DNA from 3 places in the Pantoea sp. X-Soil-ISGK-421 genome. Region 3 is predicted to be linked to each of the others. Evidence: predicted binding sites of a transcription regulator. Region 3 holds the regulator's gene; each other region holds the start of a gene.
What was found. Region 3 encodes CRP, which controls carbon source genes, mostly activating them, when cyclic AMP is high. Its sites were predicted from a motif close to ATGTGANNNNNNTCACAT; they were not measured.
Positions count from the first base shown of each region.

Region 1 (7,741 bases), 900 kb from region 3:
TTTAAGTCGTGGACGGTATTGCTGGCGATTACCGCGTTCTCGTTAAGTCTGCTTGGCACCTTCCTCGTGCGCTCCGGCGTGCTGGTTTCAGTACACTCGTTCGCGTCCGATCCGGCGCGCGGTATGTTTATTCTCGCCTTCCTGGTGATTGTGATTGGCAGTTCACTGCTGCTGTATGCGCTGAAAGGCGGCCAAGTGCGCAGTCGCGTGCAGAGCGAAGCCTGGTCACGCGAATCCTTCCTGCTGGGTAACAACGTGCTGCTGATTGCCGCGATGCTGGTGGTATTGCTCGGTACGCTGCTGCCGCTGGTGCATAAACAGCTGGGTCTCGGCAGCATCTCGGTGGGTGAACCCTTCTTTAATACTATGTTTACCTGGCTGATGGCACCGTTCGCGCTGATGCTCGGCATTGGCCCGCTGGTGCGCTGGCGTCGCGATCAGCCGCAAAAGCTGTGGAAACGCCTTGGTGTTGGCCTGCTGGTGACGCTGATTCTGTCAATCGCGCTACCGTGGGTGCTGCAGGATCGTATTGAGGCCATGACGGTAATCGGCCTGCTGATGTCGATTTGGGTAATCATGCTGACGCTGATGGAACTGCATGAGCGCGCCACCCATCGTCACTCCTTCTTCAAAGGTTTACGTCATCTTTCGCGCAGCCATTGGGGCATGGTGCTGGGCCATCTTGGCGTGGCGGTGACCGTTGTCGGGATCGCCTTTAGTACCCAATATAGCGTTGAGCGTGATGTCCGTATGAAGGCGGGCGATAGCGTCGATATCCACAGTTATCATTTCACTTTCCATGGCGTACGTAACCTGCAAGGGCCGAACTACAGCGGCGGCGTGGCGGTAATCGAAGTGACGCGTGACGGCAAACTGGAAGCGGTGATGCAGGCGGAGAAACGCTTCTATGCAGCAGCGCGCACCATGATGACGGAAGCAGCGATCAGCGGCGGTTTCACCCGCGATCTTTATGCGGCACTCGGTGAAGAGCTGGATGATGGTTCCTGGGCGGTGCGTATTTACTACAAACCGTTTGTGCGCTGGATCTGGTACGGCGGCGTGTTTATGGCGGTGGGCGGTTTATTCTGCCTGTTCGATCCGCGCTATCGCTCACGTAAAAAAGAAGAGCGCGAGGAGCTGGCATGAACAAAAAAATCCTGTTTATCCCGTTAGTTCTTTTTCTGTTATTAGCGGTGGCGCTGCTGTGGCAGCTGTCGCGCAACGCCAACGGCGATGATCCGACGCGTCTTGAGTCGGCGCTGATCGGCAAGCCGGTGCCGGTGTTTAAACTTGAAGCGCTCGATCAGCCGGGCAAAATTTACGATCAACATGTTCTGACCGACGGCAAGCCGATTCTGCTGAATGTCTGGGCAACATGGTGCCCGACCTGCCGCGCTGAGCATCAATATCTCAACACGCTGGCGGAAAAAGGCATTCGTGTGGTTGGCCTGAATTATAAAGACGATCGCAACAAAGCCGTGACCTGGCTGAACACGCTGGGCAATCCATATGCGCTCAGCCTGTATGACGGTAACGGCATGCTCGGTCTGGATCTCGGCGTTTACGGCGCCCCGGAAACCTTCCTGATCGATGGCAAAGGCATTATTCGCTATCGCCACGCTGGCGACATGAACGATCGCGTCTGGCGCGAAGAAGTGAAACCGCTGTGGGATAAATACAACAAGGAGGCGGGCGTATGAAACGGCTGCTTCTCCTCTTTGCGGGCATTCTGCTCAGCACCAGCCTGTGGGCGGCGATTGATACCTATCAGTTCGATTCGGTGCAGCAGGAAGAGCAATACCGCGATCTCACAGCATCGCTGCGTTGCCCAAAATGCCAGAACAACAGCATTGCCGATTCCAATGCGATGATCGCCGCAGACATGCGTCTCAAAGTCTACGAGTTGATGAAGCAGGGTGAAAATCGTCAGCAAATCATCGATTACATGGTGGCGCGTTATGGCAACTTTGTGACCTATGAGCCGCCGGTAACCCCTTCCACGCTGATTTTGTGGGTAGGGCCAGCGCTATTTGTGGTGCTGGGGGCGCTGATCATTATTCTGCGCAATCGTCGCGGTAGAGCGCGTAGCGAACTGGACGATAGTGAACAACAGCGCCTTGCGGCGTTACTCAAGCGTGACGGGAAGCCGTAATGACTGGATTCTGGATTACCCTGATTATTTTACTGCTGGCGGCCATCGCGCTGTTTCTGCGTGCCGGCTGGCGTCAGCGCGAGGCCAGCAGTGGCGATCGCGATCGTCTCAACACCCATTTCTACCAGCAACGCCTGCGCGAGCTGGAACGTGATGAAGAAGAGGGCGTAGTGGCTGAACGCCCGGAAATGGTGCGCGAGCTGCAACAAACGCTGTTAACCGATGTGCCGCAGCAGGATGCCGCTACCCTTCATCGCAGCAGCCGCTGGGTATTACTGCCAGGCGTAATTGTGTTGGTGGTGGTGTCGGTTGGCATGTATCTGAAAACCGGCGGACTCGCGCAGCAGACCGCATTTGTCAGCGTAAAGCAGGAATATCCTGCGTTACGTGCGCGCGTGATGGATCCCAAAGCTCAACCGCTGACCATGGAAGAGCTGGCGCGTCTGCAGCTTGGTCTGCGTAACTCGCTGCAGAACGACGCTACTAACCTCAACGATTGGGCGATGCTGGGCCGCTTAGGCATGGTGCTGAATAACGCCACCGATGCCAGCCAGGCGTTTGAACATGCGCTGCAGCTGGCGCCAGACAATATCGAACTGCAGCAGGATTACGCCGAGGTGCTAACGCGCTCCAGCGATCCGCAGGATAATCGTCAGGCCAACGTATTGCTGAAAGAGCTGCTCAAACGCGATCACAGCGATGTGCGCACGCTGAGTCTGCTGGCGTTTAATGCTTTCGAACAGCAGCAGTACAATGAAGCAATGGGTGCCTGGCAGGTGATGTTGAAACTGTTACCGGCAGGCGATCGCCGCATCACCATGATCGAACGCAGTATTGAACAAGCGAAAACCGCCGCGGGACAGCAAAATAGCAACCTGGCATTGACGGTGAGTTTGACGCCACAGGCAGAAAAAATGTTACCGCAAGGCGGACTGTTGTATATTTCTGTGTCTGACGGTGTTTCACCGGTGCCTGTGGCTGTGAAGCGTTTACCGCTGAGCCACTTCCCGTTATCGCTTACGCTGGATGACAGCAATGCCATGATGCCCGATCGCCTGCTTTCGGCGCAGCATCAGGTGCAGGTCAGGGTGCGCATTTCGCGCGACGGCAGTGCCAATCCTCAGTCTGGCGACTGGTTTGGTTTAAGCGCGGTCACACCCTGGAATGGTCATCAGCAGCTGGCTGTGGAAATTAATCAACAGCAGCCCTGAAGCGATACCTTACTGTTCCGCACAGGGAGAGAAGAATGAATAACCGCCTGACCGGTTTGGCGTTAGCCAGTTTACTGTTGGTGGGTTGCGCCAGCTCAAAACCGGCCGACAATACGGAACCTGCGCAGCGCAGCGATCCGCTGGAAGGCTTTAACCGCACGATGTTTAACTTCAACTATAACGTGTTGGATCCGTATGTTCTGCGCCCGGTGGCGGTAGCCTGGCGTGATTATGTGCCGGTGCCGGCACGCAGCGGTATCAGCAATGTGCTCGGTAACCTTGAAGAGCCTGCCAGCATGGTCAACGCCATCCTGGTGGGTGAACCTCGCCAGGCCGGCGTCCACTTCACCCGCTTCTTCCTGAACACCGTGCTAGGGCTGGGTGGTTTTATCGACGTGGCGGGCAAAGCCAATCCGGAGCTGGCGCGTGAAGTGCCGCATCGTTTTGGTAGCACGCTGGGACGTTACGGCGTCGGTTACGGCCCGTATGTTGAATTACCGGCTTACGGTAGTTTCACTGTTCGTGAAGATGGCGGTGATTTCGTCGATACCCTCTATCCGGTTCTCAGCTGGTTGAGCTGGCCGATCTCGGTGGGTAAATGGACGCTGGAAGGTATTGAAACGCGTGCGCAATTGCTGGATTCCGATGCCATCCTGCGCCAGCAGCAAGATCCTTACGCCTTTATTCGTAATGCCTACTTCCAGCGGCATGACTTTATCGCCAACGGCGGTAAGCTGAAGCCGGAAGATAATCCGAATGCCAGTGCGATTCAGGATGATCTCAAGGATATCGATTCCCAATAAAAGAAAACGGCGACATAACAGTCGCCGTTTTTTTCACGTCTGGCAAGACATCAGAACTTATAGTTGAAGTTCGCGCCGTACAGCCAGGCTTTACCTTCTGAGTTAAAGGTATAGGGGCCTTCTTTGACGGTAACTTTTTGGCCATGCATGTAAGAAACACCCACGTCTACAGATGCATCTTCATTAAACGCGTATGACGCACCGGCGCTCAACCACAGGCGATCCTGATCCGGGATGGAGATAGAGCGCTTATCGGCCGGAACCGGGCTGTCATCAAAGGCGATACCGCTGCGGAAGGTCCAGTTATCGTCATAGAAGTACGTAGTACCCAACGCAATTCGATAGGCATCGTGGAAGCCTTCATCCTTGTAGAACAGCGTCTGGCCATTGCTGCCGGTGGCTTTAAGTTCCTGGAACTGACTCCAGCTGGTGTACGCCAGGCTATAGTGCACGGCCCATTGCGGCGCTACTTTATGCCAACCGGAAACTTCCCACATCTCAGGCAGATTTAAGGTCAGAGAACCCGGGATAGTGGTGCCGCTTGTGCCGTAAGGCAGACCTAAAGCAAGTGCCTGCGGCGTACCATTGAAGGCGGTGGGGATGTTGCTCTTATAGTCACCGTCAAAGTCCACTTTGACTTCTGAACGGTAGGTAAAGCCAAAGCGGTTGTCTTTATCCACTTCGTACAGGATGCCGGCGTTCCAGCCGTAGCTCCACTCATCACCTTTTAAATGCGCAATCTGGGTATCGGCGGGTAATCCAGCTACTGCACCTGCTTCACCGGCATAACGCTCAATTTTCGCTTTGGCGTAGACCGCATCAAATCCGATACCGAAACTGAAGTGTTCATTCAGTCGATAAGCCGTGCTGACATTAAAATTACCGGTCATCAGGTCGGTTTTGCCGCCGTAACCGCCCGCGGTATAACCATCATTAAATTCGGTTGCCAGACCATAATTCGAGGTGGCTGAAGCGCCAATCCACCATTGATCGTTAATCGGCTGTACATAGTGGATATTGGGAATCCACTGGTTTGGGGCAATATTTTTTGAATCAAGGCTGCGACCAGATGGGCTCTGACCGCTGATATCCACTTCAGGATCAATATACACCGCGCCGATGGAGAAAGAGGGGCGATCCATTAACGCCATGGTTGCCGGGTTGCGGCTGGCAGAGGCGGCGGTATCACCCATCGCACCCTCACCGGAATAAGCACGACCTAAACCAATTGCTGAGAATTCATTAAGTTGAAAGCCCGCGGCGTAAACATGAGAACAGACGAGCGTTACTGCAGCTGCCACAGCTGACTTTGCAAACAGGTTTTTATGGTTCATGACCACAACCTCATCTAGATTTATTATTTAACGTTGTTACGTCGCGTAACAAAGAGCGGCGAATTGTAGGGACTGATGGCAAAACCACATATCAGACCAGTGCGACGAGTATAGGTCCGACCTGTGTATTTGTTGCAATAATGTTTTTGAGATATTTCCAATTTGATTGATAAAATCAGATCTGCTTAACAAAATCTTAGCGGTTCACTGACGACAGCGCTTTCAATTTTGTTCTGGATCAATTTTTAGTGTGATATTCGTCACTTAGCGGCGTGATCGTGGATGTGAAAACGCAGCAGGCGTACACTTTGCGGCAGAAAATGATCCGATCATGTTGAATTTATCGTCAGGAGAAAACCATGACTGATGCCATTAAAAAGTGTAGTGCTAACGAAACGGCGGCCTGTTGCTGTGTAGATGTGGGTACCGTTATGGATAACACCGATTGCACCGCAAGCTGGTCTGGTGTATTTGCCGATCGTCATGCGGCGGATGCGATGCTGGCGCATTTGACTGAACGCGCGCGTCAGGTGGAATCCGATCCTTGCGAAATTCGCGCGGATTTTGCCAATGAAGGCGACGCTGTGCGCCTGACTATCGACTTCACCTTTGCCTGCCAGGCTGAAACCCTGATTTTCCAGCTCGGCTTACGTTAATCCCGCCGCTGCCGAACTCCCTTCGGCAGCGTTAACTCTTTTTCGTGTATTCCCTCGCACTTTTTTCCTCTGGTTATTGGCTACTTAGCAACACTTAGTTAACACTGATGATCAGGTCAGACCTGTTTGGCAATGATGCCCCGGTCGAAAATTACAGGTGATTGCAATGAGCAAAGCGCAGCCGCTGCTGACGCGTCAGGGCGAACGTATCGCCATAACCCACGGATTACGAACCCCTTTTGCCCGTCAAGCGACCGATTTTCACGGCATTCCCGCACTGGAGTTGGGCCGCATGGTGATCAGCGAACTGATGGCGCGCAGCGAATTACCGGTCGACGTCATCGACCAACTGGTGTTTGGTCAGGTGGTACAGATGCCGGAAGCGCCCAACATTGCGCGTGAAATTGTCCTGAGCAGCGGACTAAGCGTGCATACCGATGCGTACAGCGTGAGTCGCGCCTGCGCCACCAGCTTTCAGGCGGTGGCAAACGTGGCGGAAAGCCTGATGGCAGGCACCATTGATGCCGGTATTGCGGGCGGCGCGGACTCATCGTCAGTGCTGCCGATTGGCGTCAGTAAAACCCTGGCGCGTGCGCTGGTGGATCTGAATAAAGCCCGCAGCTTCAGCCAAAAACTCAGCATCCTGCGTCGTTTACGCCCCCGCGATCTGATGCCGGTGCCACCGGCAGTCGCGGAGTATTCCACCGGGTTGCGCATGGGCGATACCGCCGAGCAGATGGCGAAAAGTCACGGCATCACACGTGAGCAGCAAGACGGGTTAGCGCTGCGTTCGCACCAGCATGCTGCGCGCGCCTGGCAGTCGGGCGTACTAACGCAGGAAGTCATGCCAGCGTTTGTCCCGCCGTGGAAAGCACCTATCGAGCAGGACAACAATATCCGCTTCAACGCCAGCGCTGCCGATTACGCTAAACTGCGTCCGGCATTTGATCGCCGCCACGGTTCAGTGACCGCCGCCAACAGCACGCCGCTGACCGATGGCGCCGCGGCAGTGATCCTGATGCGCGAAGGGCGCGCGCGTGAGCTTGGCATTCAACCTTTGGGCTATCTGCGTAGCTACGCTTTTACCGCGATTGATGTCTGGCAGGACATGCTGTTGGGTCCCGCTTACGCCTCGCCGCTGGCACTGGATCGCGCCGGCATCACGCTTAACGATCTGACGCTGATTGATATGCATGAAGCCTTTGCCGCACAGACCTTAGCGAACTTAAAAATGTTCCGCGATGAACGTTTTGCGCGCGAGGTGTTAAATCGTCCTCATGCGCTGGGCGAAGTCAATGAAGAACGCTTTAACGTGCTCGGCGGATCGATTGCTTATGGACATCCGTTTGCCGCCACCGGCGCACGCATGATCACGCAAACGTTGCAGGAACTGCGGCGGCGCGGCGGCGGTTTAGGATTGGTCACCGCCTGCGCGGCGGGAGGCCTGGGCACGGCAATGGTTCTGGAGGCCGAATAATGAGCGAATCTGCCTTTCATTTACATATGCGTCTCGACCATGTTGGTGTGATCACCCTCGACGTACCGGGCGAGAAGATGAACACGTTGAAGGCCGAGTTTGTGCCGC
Region 1 is NZ_AP035979.1:2,832,121-2,839,861, reverse strand. Features, by position in the region: gene AC6I8K_RS13175 (heme lyase CcmF/NrfE family subunit) at 1-1,146, shown strand, start outside; gene AC6I8K_RS13170 (DsbE family thiol:disulfide interchange protein) at 1,143-1,700, shown strand; gene AC6I8K_RS13165 (cytochrome c-type biogenesis protein) at 1,697-2,152, shown strand; gene ccmI (c-type cytochrome biogenesis protein CcmI) at 2,152-3,363, shown strand; gene mlaA (phospholipid-binding lipoprotein MlaA) at 3,399-4,166, shown strand; gene fadL (long-chain fatty acid transporter FadL) at 4,217-5,500, opposite strand; gene AC6I8K_RS13145 (YfcZ/YiiS family protein) at 5,860-6,156, shown strand; gene fadI (acetyl-CoA C-acyltransferase FadI) at 6,323-7,633, shown strand; gene fadJ (fatty acid oxidation complex subunit alpha FadJ) at 7,633-7,741, shown strand, end outside.
Region 1: a site for CRP is predicted at 5,749-5,766, ahead of AC6I8K_RS13145 (YfcZ/YiiS family protein). Genes of this name have one in related genera too.

Region 2 (7,741 bases), 3.2 Mb from region 3:
GGCGCTGGCCCGTCAATCTGAAGCACTGGGTTTCCACCGTTATTGGCTGGCTGAACACCATAATATGACGGGCATTGCCAGTGCCGCGACGTCAGTGCTGATCGGCTATTTGGCGGCGAATACCGAAACGCTGCGCCTTGGCTCAGGCGGCATCATGTTGCCAAACCATGCGCCGCTGGTGATCGCTGAACAGTTTGGTACCCTCGAATCACTCTATCCGGGCCGCATCGACTTGGGATTGGGCCGCGCGCCCGGTTCGGACCAACGCACCATGCTGGCGTTGCGTCGTCATCTTTCCAGCGCCCAGGCAGATAGCTTCCCGGAAGATGTTTCCGAATTGATTCGCTGGTTTGACGCCGAAGAAGGCGAACATCCGCCAGTACAGCCGGTTCCAGGTTTAGGATTAAAGATTCCCGTGTGGCTGCTGGGTTCCAGCCTCTATAGCGCGCAATTAGCCGCTCAGCTTGGCTTGCCGTTTGCTTTTGCCTCGCATTTCGCGCCCGACCTGCTGTTCCAGGCACTGCATCTCTATCGTGAGAAATTTAAACCTTCTGCGCGTCTGGCGAAGCCCTATGCGATGGTATGTGTCAATGTGGTCGCAGCCGACAGCGAGCGTGATGCACGCGTCCTGTTCACCTCCATGCAGCAGCAGTTTATCAATCTGCGTCGCGGCAAACCGGGTCCGCTACCGGCCCCCGTGGAGAACATGGATAATCTGTGGTCGCCATCTGAGCAATATGGCGTGCAGCAAGCATTGAGCATGTCGATTGTGGGCGATAGCGATAAAGTCCGCAGCGGTCTCGCCGCGCTAATGCGCGAAACCCAGGCGGATGAAATTATGGTCAACGGCCAGATCTACGATTCGCAGGCGCGTCTGCGTTCCTTCGCACTGGCGATGGAAGCCGCGCGTACGCTGTAAACATCATTGCGGTGGGTTTAACCACTCAGGTCCCACCGCAATCGTTCGCGCATCACGCGCCGGTGACTGACCGTGAAAACGGCTGTATTCGCGACTAAACTGCGATGCACTCTGATAACCCACCCGATAGCCTGCCGTTCCTGCATCCAACTTCTCAATCAACATCAAACGCCGCGCTTCGTTAAGCCGCAGCTGCTTTTGATACTGCATCGGCGTCATCGCCGTCACCGCTTTAAAGTGATGATGCAGCGACGAAATACTCATTCCCACGCTGCTCGCCAGATGATCCATTTTCAACGGCTGATGAAAGTTTTCACGCAGCCAACGTGCGGCGCGCGCCACTTTGTTGCCTGGCCGTTCCGTCAGCGCCATGTTGAGAATGCGCGGCCCCTCTGGCCCGGTCAGCAGACGATAGAAAATCTCCTGCTCAATTAACGGTGCCAGCGCAGCAATGTCCTGCGGGTGATCCAGCAACTCGACTAAACGCATCACCGCATCAACCAACGGTGGCGCGACTTTATGCACGGCGATGCCGCGCTCGCTGATCGCCGTAGTGGCGACGTGATGGTGCGGAAAGTGTTCCAGATAACGCATTAGACGCGTTTCATTGATGGTGATGCCGACACCAAGATTGGGCTTCTCTGGCGTCGCCATGACCACGCAGGATTGCACCGGCATATCCAGCGTCACCAGCAACAAATCGCCCGGCCCGTAATGCATCACATCGTCGCCCATGCGCAGCGCTTTTTGCCCTTGTGCGACCAGGGCAAAGCTGGCCCAGGTCGCCACGTGCGTCAAACTGGTGGGCTGAGAACTGCGGCCGAAAGAGAGAAAATCGATCGGGCAGTAGTGACGACCATCCTGCGGCGCGTGGCGGGCGATGATTGCCACCAACTGCTGCCATTGTTCCTGATGAATCATGCGTTCTGTGCTCCGCGAGATGACATTATTGAGGAGATATTCTCGCGTGTGGTTCGCGTGGTGCCTAGTCCTTGAACAGTAGATTTGCAGGATCGTGCAAAAAGCTTGCAGGATTGCGCTACCACCAAATTGGATGGGCAGCGCATGCTTTACCTTCCCCGAAATCTCAGGTGGAGAGACACGATGAAAACACTTGAAGGCAAAATTGCGCTGGTGACGGGCGCTTCGAAAGGCATTGGTGCCGCCATCGCCATGACTTTCGCGGCGGCCGGTGCTCGGGTGGTGGTGAATTATCTTCAGGACGAAGTGGGTGCGGCGGATGTAGTGACCGACATCCAGGCACTGGGTAGCGACGCCATCGCCGTACAGGCTGATATCTCGCGCGAGAGCGATGTGCAGCGGCTGTTCGCTAGCAGCATTGAGCAGTTTGGCGCGCCCGATATTGTAGTGAATAACGCCGGTATTTTTCACCACGGTGCCTTTACTGACCTCAGCATCAGCGAAATGCAGCAGCAGCTGAATGTGAATCTGTTGGGTACCTTGTTGGTGTGTCAGCAGGCGGCTAAACATTTCCCCGTTCGCGGCGGTTCCATCATCAACCTGAGCGCCCTGAATAGCCAACGAAGTACGCCAGGTTCGGTGCTTTGGGCAGCAACCAAAGGTGCAATTGATACGCTGACGCAAGGCCTTGCTCGGGAGTGGGGACCGCGCAATATTCGCGTTAATGCGTTAGCACCCGGCATTATCTTGACCGAGGGTTTGCTGGCAGCGAAGAAGATGCATCCGGAGTTGAAAGCACAGTTGATTGCGGCAACGCCGCTGGGACGTTTTGGTTTGCCGGAAGATGTAGCACAAGTCGCGCTGTTTCTGGCGTCAGAAGAGTCAGCATACGTGACCGGTGAACGCGTGCTGATTGCCGGTGGCGTGTAAAATTAATTTTCCACAGGCATAAAAAAGGGACGCATGAGCGTCCCTTTTTACTTTCAGCGTTTATCGCTTATGCGTCACGACGACGTGGTGCAGCAGCGCCATCTGGACGCGGACCACGACCACCGTCACGGCTGAAGCGTCCGCCTTCACGGCCACCTTCACGACGTTCGGTGAAACGACGTGGAGCGCCTTCGCCACGTGGTGCACCATCACGCGGAGCACCGCTACCACGACGCTCACCGCCGCCAGCAGGACGACGTTCGCTACGCTCGTGTACCGGCGCATCACCCATCAGCTGCATATTCATCGGCTTGTTCAGAATACGCGTACGCGTGAAGTGCTGCAGCACTTCGCCCGGCATGCCTTTCGGCAGCTCGATGGTTGAGTGGGTACCAAACAGCTTGATGTTACCAATGTAACGGCTGCTGATGTCGCCTTCGTTAGCGATCGCGCCAACAATGTGACGAACTTCAACACCATCATCACGGCCCACTTCAATGCGGTACAGCTGCATTTCGCCAACGTCACGACGTTCACGACGTGGACGATCGCCATCGCGGCTCTCACGACTTTCGCGTGGACCGCGAGAATCACGTGAATCGCGGCGCTCACCACGGTCAGGACGATCGCTGAATTCACGACGCGCTGGACGCGGTGCTTCTGGTGGCAGAATCAGTGGACGTTCGCCCTGAGCCATTTTCAGCAGTGCTGCGGCCAGAGTTTCGATATCCAGATCTTCGCCCGGCTGCATTTTGCTCAGCAGTGCGCGATATTGGTCCAGATCGCTGCTTTCCAGCTGCTGCTGTACTTTCGCTGCGAACTTAGCCAGACGACGCTCACCCAGCAGTTCTGCGTTCGGCAGCTCAACTTCTGGAATGGTCAGCTTCATGGTACGTTCGATGTTGCGCAGCAGACGACGCTCGCGGTTCTCAACGAACAGCAACGCACGACCAGCACGACCAGCACGGCCGGTACGACCGATACGGTGAACGTAAGACTCAGCATCCATTGGGATATCAAAGTTTACCACCAGGCTGATACGCTCAACGTCCAGACCACGTGCTGCAACGTCGGTAGCGATCAGGATGTCAAGACGACCATCTTTTAAACGCTCCAGCGTCTGCTCACGCAGTGCCTGGTTCATGTCGCCGTTCAATGCTGCGCTGTTATAACCGCTGCGCTCCAGCGCTTCGGCCACTTCCAGCGTGGCATTTTTGGTGCGCACGAAGATGATGGCTGCATCGAAATCTTCAGCTTCCAGGAAGCGAACCAGCGCGTCAGTTTTACGGCCGTAAGCGGTCCAGTAAGACTGAGAAATGTCTGGGCGCGTAGTCATGCTTGACTGAATGCGCACTTCCTGTGGATCTTTCATGAAACGCTTGGTAATGCGACGAATCGCTTCTGGCATGGTTGCGGAGAACAGCGCGGTCTGATGACCGTCTGGAATCTGCGCCATAATGGTTTCAACGTCTTCGATGAAGCCCATACGCAGCATTTCATCAGCTTCGTCCAGCACCAGACCACGCAGGTTAGACAGATCTAACGTGCCACGCTTCAGGTGATCCAGTAAACGACCTGGCGTACCTACAACAACTTGTGGTCCCTGACGCAGTGCGCGCAGCTGCACGTCATAACGTTGGCCGCCATACAGGGCTACAACGTTAATGCCACGCATGTGTTTAGAGAATTCAGTGACGGCTTCAGCAACCTGTACCGCCAATTCGCGGGTAGGTGCCAGCACCAAAATTTGCGGTGCTTTAACAGTAGGATCAATGTTGTTAAGCAGCGGCAATGAGAATGCCGCGGTTTTACCACTACCGGTCTGCGCCATACCCAACACATCACGGCCAGCCAGCAGGTGAGGAATACACTCAGCCTGGATTGGAGAAGGCTTTACGTAGCCCATACCGTTCAGTGATTCGAGGATGTCGGCGTTCAGGCCAAGGTCAGCAAAAGTGGTTTGAATTTCAGTAGTGGTTTGGATATCAGTCATGTAGTACACGTGCCTCTTAGATTGCGGCGGCCAGTCTACATAACTCGTCGTGAAAACTTTCAGTCATTTTCATCAAAAAGTGTGAACCGGCTCAAATTAGAAGTTTTGACGAACAGAAAAGCCCTCATCTCTGAAGATGATGACTTTACAGATATTCAGGCAATAAAAGTTCGTCAGCTATTGCTGGTCAGATTCTGATAAATCGTCTTGTGTCTGGCCGAGTTGCGCCAGTTCCAACAATGCGTATCGGTGCTCAACAAAGTTATTTACGTTGTTAGCCACCGCCAGTTTGAACAACGCTTTCGCGTCGTCCTTCTCCCCCAGACTTAGGTAGTACTTACCTAAATAGAAGTTGGTTTCACTGAGATGTTCAGCGAGCGAGGTGTTATCCGTTGCGTCCGCCCTGAGACGTTCCATCAATGTTTTTTCACTGATGTCGCCAAGGTAGAACTCGACAATATTCCATCCCCATTGGTCCCGGACCGCTTTGTCATGACGCTGTCTCAGCGTAACTTTTGCCTTGTCGGCATCCATATCGCTTTCAACGAGATAGAGCCAAAGGCTGCGGAAAGGATCGTTAGGATCGTCTTGATAAAACGCCAGCAGATCATCTTGCGCTAACTTGTATCGACCGCCGTAATAGAGGGCGATACCACGGTTTAAATGCGCATAGTTGTAAGTTGGATCAAGCTCAAGTACAGAATCAAACGCTTCATAGGCAGCATCAAAATTGCCTGCCTGCGTTAAGTATATACCAAGATAGTTAAATACCTCTGGCATATCTGGTCTTATAGACAGCGCTTGCGAAAAATCGTTCCGCGCTAATGCCCTCAGACCCAAACTATCATACAACACTCCGCGCTCATATAATAGCTGTGCGCGTTCATCATCGGTCAGGGCACGACTGGCAAGAATTTGTTCCATTCGCGCCAGGATCACCTCTTGCTGCAGTGTGGGCTGCAAAGGTACTGCCAGAACTTCGTTCTTACGCCAATTGGAGTTGCTGCATCCTGCCAGCGTGATAGCTGTCGCAACAAAACACCAGCGCAAAAAAGGCTTCATTTCCCACTCCCGAATACAAACATTGGGACGACCATCCTGTCATCCTCCTGCTGTGCACAAGGATTCCCGCCCTCGCGATGATCTAAACACCACTCCCCGCCAGGCAGGGAGTGGTTAATCGGTAAACGCTTACTCGGCGTCAGATGCATCAGATACAGCGGTAGCAACTTCTTCCGCTGGTTTCTGCTCTGTCGCTTCTTTGATGCTCAGGCGTACACGGCCCTGACGGTCCACTTCCATAACTTTCACTGGAACTTCCTGGCCCATCTGCAGATAGTCGGTCACTTTCTCTACGCGCTTGTCTGCGATCTGAGAGATGTGAACTAAACCTTCTTTACCGCCGCCGATTGCCACGAAGGCACCGAAATCAACGATACGTGTCACTTTACCCGAGTAAACGCGGCCAACTTCGATCTCAGCAGTGATCTCTTCGATACGACGAATGGCTTCTTTAGCTTTCAGGCTATCAGTTGCAGCGATCTTCACGGTGCCGTCATCTTCGATTTCGATGGTGGTGCCGGTTTCTTCAGTCAGTGCACGGATTACCGAGCCGCCTTTACCGATGACATCTTTGATCTTGTCTGAACTGATTTTAATGGTGTAGATACGCGGCGCGAACTCAGAAATTTCCTGACGCGGCGTGCTGATTGCTTGTTCCATCACGCTCAGGATGTGCAGACGCGCACCTTTCGCTTGATTCAGAGCAACCTGCATGATTTCGCGGGTGATGCCTTCGATTTTGATATCCATCTGCAGCGCAGTGATACCGTCGCGGCTACCAGCTACTTTGAAGTCCATATCGCCGAGGTGATCTTCGTCACCGAGGATGTCAGACAGAACCACAAAGTTGTCAGCTTCTTTAACCAGACCCATCGCAATACCGGCAACGGCTGCTTTGATCGGTACGCCAGCGTCCATCAGTGCCAGAGAAGCACCACATACGGAAGCCATTGAAGAAGAACCGTTAGATTCGGTGATTTCTGAAACCACACGAACGGTGTATGGGAAATCAGCTTGCTTAGGCATCACTGCCAGCACGCCACGCTTCGCCAGACGACCATGGCCAATCTCACGACGCTTTGGTGAGCCAACCATACCGGTTTCGCCTACACAGTACGGAGGGAAGTTGTAGTGGAACAGGAAGCTATCAGTACGCTCGCCCATCAACTCATCCAGATTCTGCGCATCACGTGCGGTACCCAGAGTTGCGGTAACCAGCGCCTGCGTCTCACCACGGGTAAACAGTGAAGAACCGTGCGTGCGTGGCAGTACGCCAGTGCGCACGTCCAGGCCACGAATCATATCTTTCTCACGGCCATCGATACGCGGTTCGCCACGGATAATACGGCTACGAACAACGCTCTTCTCAAGGTCATGAACGATGTCAGCGATATCACCAGCATCCAGCGTCTCATCTTCAGCCTGCAGAGCAGCGATGGTCGCGTCTTTTACAGCACCAACCTGAGTGTAACGCTCTTGCTTATCAGTAATGCGATAGGCATCGCTGATGCCCGCTTCTGCCAATGCAGTAACGCGTGCGATCAACGCATCGTTAGTTGGCAGTGGCTGCCAATCCCAACGTGGTTTACCGGCTTCGGCAACCAGCGCATTGATATTTTCGATAACGATCTGCTGCTGGTCGTGGCCATAAACCACGGCGCCCAGCATCTGCTCTTCAGTCAGGATGTCAGCTTCAGATTCCACCATCAGAACCGCGTTCTGGGTACCGGCAACAACCAGGTTCAGACGGGATTCGTTGATTTCATCGGCAGTTGGGTTCAGCACGTACTGATCGTTGATATAACCCACACGCGCAGCGCCGATTGGGCCATTGAACGGCAGACCAGACAGTGCCAGAGCAGCTGAAGCACCAATCATTGCAACGATATCTGGGTTAACCTGTGGGTTAACAGAAA
Region 2 is NZ_AP035979.1:570,397-578,137, reverse strand. Features, by position in the region: gene AC6I8K_RS02575 (luciferase-like monooxygenase) at 1-919, shown strand, start outside; gene AC6I8K_RS02570 (AraC family transcriptional regulator) at 923-1,840, opposite strand; gene AC6I8K_RS02565 (SDR family NAD(P)-dependent oxidoreductase) at 2,024-2,770, shown strand; gene AC6I8K_RS02560 (DEAD/DEAH family ATP-dependent RNA helicase) at 2,838-4,763, opposite strand; gene yrbN (protein YrbN) at 4,780-4,836, opposite strand; gene nlpI (lipoprotein NlpI) at 4,941-5,825, opposite strand; gene pnp (polyribonucleotide nucleotidyltransferase) at 5,955-7,741, opposite strand, start outside.
Region 2: a site for CRP is predicted at 4,843-4,860, ahead of yrbN (protein YrbN). Genes of this name have one in related genera too.

Region 3 (7,741 bases):
CTGCACCTTCAAGTCCCACTTTGCGGATTAAACGGCGCGCAATGGTATGACGCTCCACCTTCGCCATCCCCGCCAGTTGCAAACCGAACGACACGTTATCAATCACGTTGCGCCATGGCAGCAATCCTTCATTTTGAAACACCACGCCGCGCTCGGCGCCTGGCCCTTTCACCACTTTGCCATCCAGCGTAATGCTGCCAGATTCCAGCGGCAGAAAGCCGGCGATCAGGTTGAGCAGCGTGGTTTTTCCGCAGCCGGAGGGGCCTAACACCACCAGCAGGTCTCGGCTGCCCAACTGCAGGTTGATGTCCTGCAGCGCGGGTTGTCCGGCATAACGCGCATTGAGATGGGTGATGTTGAGCATAGGGCCTCCGGTTATTTTGCTAAGGGCGCAACGAATCGCGTCGTGACGAAGCTGCTGTAATCGTTGTCCGCCGCAGGCACTTTGCCCTGCTCTTTCAGGAAGTTGGCGGTATCCACAATGGCCTTGTTTACCGGCTTGCCGAGCTGCTCAACCTGCTGTTGCGCGGTCAGATACGTGTTGCCTTTCACCAGCACCGGTACATCCGCTTCCGGTACACCGCTCAGACGCGCCAGCTTGCTCAGGTTGTCTGACTGCTTCAGCCATTGTTCCGGATTGGCAATATAAGCTTGCTGCGCTTCAACGGCGCTTCGGGCAAAGGCGGTGACGATGTCTGGATGCTGCTGCGCGAAGTCCTTACGCACCACCCACACATCCAGCGTTGGCGCGCCCCACTTGCCGACCTGCGAAGAATCCGTCAGCACGTTGCCATCTTTCTCCAGCTCATTCACTGCCGGAGACCAGACGTAAGCACCGTCAATGTCACCGCGTTTCCAGGCGGCAATAATCGCTGGCGGCTGCAGGTTGACTAACGTGACTTGTGAAGGCTTGATGCCCCAATGCTTGAGCGCGGCGAGGAAGCTGTAATGCGTCGTCGAGATGAACGGTACGGCGATGCGCTTACCAATCAGGTCTTTAGGATCTTTGATGGTTTTCTTCACCACCAGCGCTTCGGAGTTACCGAGCTGTGAGGCCAGCAGGAAAGCTTCAATTGGCAGCTTTTGCGTGGCGGCGACCGCCAGCGGGCTTGAACCGATATTGCCAATCTGTACGTCGCCCGATGCCAGTGCGCGCAACACGCTGGCACCGCTATCAAATTTGCGCCAGTCGACGGTGGCACCGCTCTCTTTGGCGAAAGTATTATCCGCCTGCGCCACTTTGGCCGGTTCAGCCGACGTCTGGTATGCCACGGTAACGTTGACCGCTTGCGCCTGGAACGCCATCAGGGCCAGAGCCGCCGCGACCGCCGTTATTGTTTTTTTCATCGCCATCATCATTCACCCCAATGTGTTTTTGTCTGGGCAGTTTCTCCAGCGACAGTAATTTCATAAAGGAATTAAAAATTATCCCTAATGCCGATCTGTTCTTAGATCAACATCGGGCAAGGCTATGCAAAAAACACAAATGGAAAGAAGGTAGAAATCGATAAATATGTCACGCGCTCACATTACGTCTGTGATATTGATAGACTTCTCATTTTTCACCTTTCACTTGCGGTCCTAAATACATGTCGATTGAAAAAGTCGCGCACCTGGCTGGCGTGTCAAAAGCCACTGTTTCACGGGTTTTGAACCAAAATCCCGGCGTGCGCCCGGATACGCGTGCCAAAGTGCTGGCAGCCATCGACATCTGCGACTATCAGCCCAATTTGCTGGCGCGCCAGTTGCGCACCGCGCAAAGCCATATGTTGTTAGTGTTGATCCCCGACATTACCAATCCCTTCTGCTCGCGTGTGGTTCAAGGCATTGAGGCGGAAGCGGAAGCGCAGGGTTACCACATTCTGTTGTGCAACTCAGGATCACAGCTGCGACGCGAAGCGGCCTATATTGCGCTGCTCACCGGCAAGGTGGTGGATGGCGTGATCACCATGGACGCGGCCGGCTGTTTGCAGGAGCTGAAAGCGCTGATTGGCGATGCGCCTTGGGTGCAGTGCGCGGAATACGATCCATCGATCGAAGCGTCCAGCGTGACGATTGATAATAAAGAAGCGGCTTTCGAAACCGTGCGTTATCTGGCGGGGAAAGGCCGCCGCCGTATTGCACTCGTGAACTGCGATATGCGCTACCTCTACTCTCATCAGCGTGAAGAAGGTTATCGCGCGGCGTTGGAGCAGTTGGATCTTACGTGGGGAGGCGTGGCCTACGCCGAGAATATCACCTGCGAAGCGGGCAGCGCGGCATTACGTGAACTGCTGTCGCAGCCGGAACGTCCTGATGCCGTGTTTGCGGTCTCTGATGTATTGGCTGTCGGCGTCATCCACGCAGCGTTGGAAGCGGGGTTACGCGTACCAGAGGATTTAGCGGTGGTGGGATTTGATGGTATCAACTTTACCAGCAGCCTGAATCCGCCGCTGACGACCATTGAGCAGCCAATGAATCACATGGGGGCACGCAGCGTGCAATTGCTGCTGCAGCGCATCCGGCAGCCGAACTCACCGGTGGTGCAGGAAGTGTTGCCGTGGAAGCGCGTAGAACGCGCTTCCAGTTAACTCAGCGCCAAATCAGCAACACGCACGCGGCAGTGAGTAAACCCATCGCCAGATTGAAGATTTTCCACGCGCGTGGGCTGCGCAGCAGACGTCCAATCAGCGAGCCAAAGCCCATCCAAATCACGCCAGAGACCACGTTCACCAGCGCCATGCCGATGCTGATCGCCACCACCGAATGCAGATATTCGCTGCCTGCCAGGCTAAAGCTCGCCACCGCACCCAGCGCCATCAGCCAGGCTTTCGGGTTGATCAGCTGCAGCAAACCGCCTTGCCAGAACGGCATTTGCTTCACCGTAACCTCATCGGTTTCCAGCTTTTCATACTCGGCGGTGGCGATTTTCCACGCCAGCCACAGGAGATAAAGGCTACCGGCAATTTTCAGGATCAGATGCAGTGAAGGATAAAGCAGGATAAGACCGCCAATGCCAAATGCCACCATCAGCAACATGACTTGCATGCCGATCATGATACCAATGAGCAGCGGAAGGGTGCGCAGGAAGCCAAAATTAGCACCCGAGGCCGTAAGTAACATATTATTGGGCCCGGGCGTGATGGCCGCGACCCAGAGAAAACCTAACATTGATAAAAAAAGACTCAGTTCCATGTATATTCGGGTGCTCCTCACCCAGTAAAGCGAACAACCCATCGAAGCTATCAGCGACTTATGCATCAGACAAGCCTTTACCCAAGCTATTTTGATCGCCCCAGCGGCGAGCGCTTTAAACCACTGCGCGGATTCACTAACGCGCATCTGCAAACGCTGCTGCCGCGCATTCTACGTCGCCGCGTTACCTTACGTCCGCACTGGCAGCGTCTTGACCTGCCGGACGGCGATTTTGTTGATTTAGCGTGGAGTGAAGACCCGGCGCAGGCGCGTCATAAGCCGCGCATGGTGATGTTTCACGGTCTGGAAGGCAGCTTTCGCAGTCCCTACGCGCACGGCCTGATGCAGGCGTGTCAAGCGCGTGGCTGGCTGGCGGTGGTAATGCACTTCCGCGGCTGCAGCGGCGAACCGAACCGCTTAAAGCGCATCTATCACTCCGGTGAAACCGAAGACGCAACCTACTTTCTTAACTGGCTGCAGCGCGAATGGGGCACCGTGCCAACCGCCGCCGTCGGCGTATCCCTGGGCGGCAACATGCTCGCTTGCCTGCTGGGTCAGCAAGGTCACGATGTACCGATTGATGCGGCCATTGCCATCTCGGCGCCGCTGGCGCTCGAGCCATGCAGCACCAAACTGGATGTCGGCTTCTCGCGTTTCTATCAGCACTATTTGCTGACGCGGCTGAAGAAAAACGCCACGCGTAAATTACACGCCTGGCCCGGCACGTTGCCGGTCGATCTCGCCCAACTGCGCGCTTTTCGCCGCTTACGCGAATTTGATGATGCGATAACCGCACGTGCGCACGGTTTTATTGACGCGAACGACTATTATCAACGTGCCAGCGCGATGCCGCTGCTGACCGGCGTGCGTAAACCGCTGCTGATTATTCATGCGCAAGACGATCCCTTTATGACCGATGCGGTTATTCCGCAACCTGACCAGCTTTCAGCATCGATTCAGTATCAACTGACGCAGCAAGGCGGCCACGTTGGCTTTGTCGGCGGCACCTTGCTTAAACCGAAAATGTGGCTGGAACAGCGCGTACCCGATTGGCTCTCAACGTATCTGGATGTGTAATTGTGATTATTCCCTGGCAAGAACTCGAAGCGGACACGCTGGAAAACCTGATTGAAACCTTTGTGTTACGCGAAGGTACTGATTATGGCGAGCAGGAACGCAGTTTACTGCAAAAAGTTGCCGACGTGCGCCGCCAGCTGGAGCGTGGCGATGTGGTGCTGGTGTGGTCGGAACTGCATGAATCCATCAATATCATGCCAAAAGGTGAATTCCGCGGCTGATGCACCCCGCGGCAATTCGTGGTAACAATGCTCATCGCCGGACCTCACAGGGAGCTCTGTTATGTCAGCCAGGCATCCAATTATTGCCGTTACCGGTTCCAGCGGCGCCGGAACCACTACCACCAGCCTTGCCTTCCGTAAGATTTTCCAGCAGCTGAATTTGCATGCAGCGGAAGTAGAAGGCGACAGTTTCCATCGCTTCACGCGTCCGGAAATGGACATGGCGATCCGCAAGGCGCGCGATCTGGGTCGCCATATCAGTTACTTCGGCCCGGAAGCCAACGACTTCGGCTTGCTTGAGCAGACGTTCAGGCATTACGGCCAAACCGGTTTGGGCGAATCGCGTAAATATTTGCACACATACGACGAAGCCGTGCCGTGGAATCAGGTGCCGGGCACTTTCACCCCCTGGCAACCGCTGCCGGAGAACACTGATGTGCTGTTCTATGAAGGCTTGCACGGCGGCGTGGTCACGCAGCAGCAAAATGTCGCAGAGCATGTCGATTTGCTGGTTGGCGTAGTCCCGATTGTTAATCTTGAGTGGATTCAGAAGCTGGTGCGCGACACGGGCGAGCGCGGTCATTCGCGTGAGGCGGTGATGGATTCGGTGGTGCGTTCGATGGAGGATTACATCAACTTCATCACGCCACAGTTCTCACGCACCCACATTAACTTCCAGCGTGTGCCAACCGTTGATACGTCCAACCCATTTGCGGCACGCGAAATTCCGTCGCTCGACGAAAGTTTCGTAGTGATTCATTTCCGCGGTCTGGAAGGCATCGCGTTCCCCTATCTCCTGTCGATGATTCAGGGATCGTTTATCTCCCACATCAATACGCTGGTGGTGCCGGGCGGAAAAATGGGACTGGCGATGGAGCTGATTATGCTACCGCTGGTGCAGCGACTCATTGAAGGGAAGCGGATTGAGTGAGTGTCATTGGTCGCCATGAATGGCGACCCTACGAAATGAGAGCGTTTTGTAGGGTGCGCATTAATGCGCACCTGCCAGCATTAAAGCGCGATCACTTCGTAGCTATGCGTAATTTCCACGCCTTTGCCCAGCATGATCGCCACCGAGCAATATTTTTCCGCTGACAAATCAACAGCGCGTGAAACCGCCTTGTCGCTCAACGCTTTGCCGCTGACGATGAAGTGGAGATTGATGTGGGTAAAAATACGTGGCGCTTCTTCCCGACGTTCTGAAGTGAGTTTCACTTCGCAATCGGCGACATCGCTGCGCCCTTTTTGCAGGATCGACACCACATCAATAGCGCTACAACCGCCCGCCGCCATCAGCACCATCTCCATTGGACTTGGCGCTTTATCACCGGAATTACCGTCCATTAATACCTGATGGCCGGATGAGGATTCTCCGAGAAAGGTCAAACCTTCCACCCATTTCACTCGTGCCTGCATTATTCTTTCTCCTGAAGAGGCGGTTTTGCCGCCAGAGTACGCTTTCACCTGACAAACAGCAATCCAGAGTAATCCCCCTTCTGCTGAAGCGAGACAACACAAGACAGCTCGCTAAAGCTGTGCTACAAACAGTGCTGAAAATATTTTCGTCATTACAGACGAAGGCGGGAAGAATCAAAAGCGTAGCTTAAGAGTCCACCCGGAATAATTTTTCCTTTACTGGAAACGCTCGACGATTAAACCGCCTGACAGGGAAAAATGCCCCCTGTATTTTGGGCACGATTACAACAGAGGATAATAGCGAATGGTTCTCGGCAAACCGCAAACAGACCCTACACTCGAATGGTTCCTGTCCCATTGCCATATTCACAAATATCCATCCAAAAGCACGCTCATCCATCAGGGTGAGAAAGCGGAAACGCTGTACTACATCGTGAAAGGTTCCGTAGCGGTACTGATTAAAGATGAAGAAGGCAAAGAGATGATTCTCTCCTATCTCAATCAGGGAGATTTTATCGGCGAACTCGGTCTTTTCGAAGAAGGCCAGGAACGCAGTGCTTGGGTGCGTGCGAAGTCTGCCTGCGAAGTGGCTGAAATTTCATACAAAAAATTCCGTCAGCTGATTCAGGTAAACCCGGATATTTTAATGCGACTTTCGTCGCAAATGGCGCGTCGTCTGCAAGTGACATCTGAGAAAGTGGGCAACCTTGCCTTCCTCGATGTGACCGGACGTATCGCGCAAACGCTGCTAAATCTGGCCAAACAGCCAGATGCGATGACTCACCCGGACGGGATGCAAATCAAAATCACCCGTCAGGAGATTGGTCAGATCGTGGGCTGCTCACGCGAAACCGTGGGTCGTATCCTGAAAATGCTGGAAGATCAGAATCTGATCTCCGCACACGGTAAAACCATCGTCGTTTACGGCACCCGCTAATTTCTTCTCACCCACGGCGTGATGGCAACATCGCGCCGTTTCTATTTGCGATGAGCTGATGTGGCGCCGAATCATCTATCATCCTGAAGTTAACTATGCGCTGCGGCAAACGCTGGTGCTGTGCCTGCCTGTGGCTCTCGGCTGGCTGTTTGGCGATCTGCAAAAAGGTCTGCTGTTCTCGTTAGTGCCTGCCTGTTGCAATATGGCGGGGCTGGATACGCCGCACAAACGCTTCTTCAAACGCCTGATTGTAGGGGGTTCGCTGTTTGCCACCGGCAGTTTCCTGATGCAAATCCTCACCGCGTACCAAATTCCGCTGCCGCTGATTTTGCTGGCGCTGCCGCTGCTGATTGGCGTGACCGGTGAAATCGGCCCACTGCATGCGCGCCTGCTCCCCGCGACGTTAATCGCCGCCATCTTTACGCTCAGTTTAGTGGGACGCATGCCGATGTGGGTGCCGCCGCTGCTCTACATAGGCGGCACGCTGTGGTACGGCTTGTTCAACTGGTTCTGGTTCTGGCTGTGGAAAGAGCAGCCGATGCGCGAATCGCTTAGCCTGCTGTTCCGTGAGCTGGCCGATTATTGCGATGCCAAATACACCTTACTGACGCAGTTGACCGATCCGGAAAAAGCGCTGCCCCCCCTGCTGGCACGCCAGCAAAAGGCGGTCGATCTCATCACGACCTGCTACCAGCAAATGCACATGTTGTCGGCCAGCCGTGATAACAGCCACAAACGTCTGACACGCGCTTTTCAGGTGGCGCTGGATTTACAGGAACACATCTCGGTGAGTTTGCATCAGCCCGAAGAGGTGCAAAAGCTCGTGGAGGAGAGCCACGCCGAAGCGGTGATTCGCTGGAACGCCAAAATCATCTCAGCCCGGCTGCGCGTGCTGGCCGATGCGATCCTCTACCAT
Region 3 is NZ_AP035979.1:3,727,587-3,735,327, forward strand. Features, by position in the region: gene tauB (taurine ABC transporter ATP-binding subunit) at 1-364, opposite strand, end outside; gene tauA (taurine ABC transporter substrate-binding protein) at 376-1,356, opposite strand; gene AC6I8K_RS17290 (LacI family DNA-binding transcriptional regulator) at 1,590-2,570, shown strand; gene AC6I8K_RS17295 (LysE family translocator) at 2,572-3,174, opposite strand; gene AC6I8K_RS17300 (hydrolase) at 3,235-4,251, shown strand; gene AC6I8K_RS17305 (YheU family protein) at 4,254-4,472, shown strand; gene AC6I8K_RS17310 (phosphoribulokinase) at 4,534-5,403, shown strand; gene AC6I8K_RS17315 (OsmC family protein) at 5,484-5,888, opposite strand; gene crp (cAMP-activated global transcriptional regulator CRP) at 6,193-6,825, shown strand; gene AC6I8K_RS17325 (YccS/YhfK family putative transporter) at 6,884-7,741, shown strand, end outside.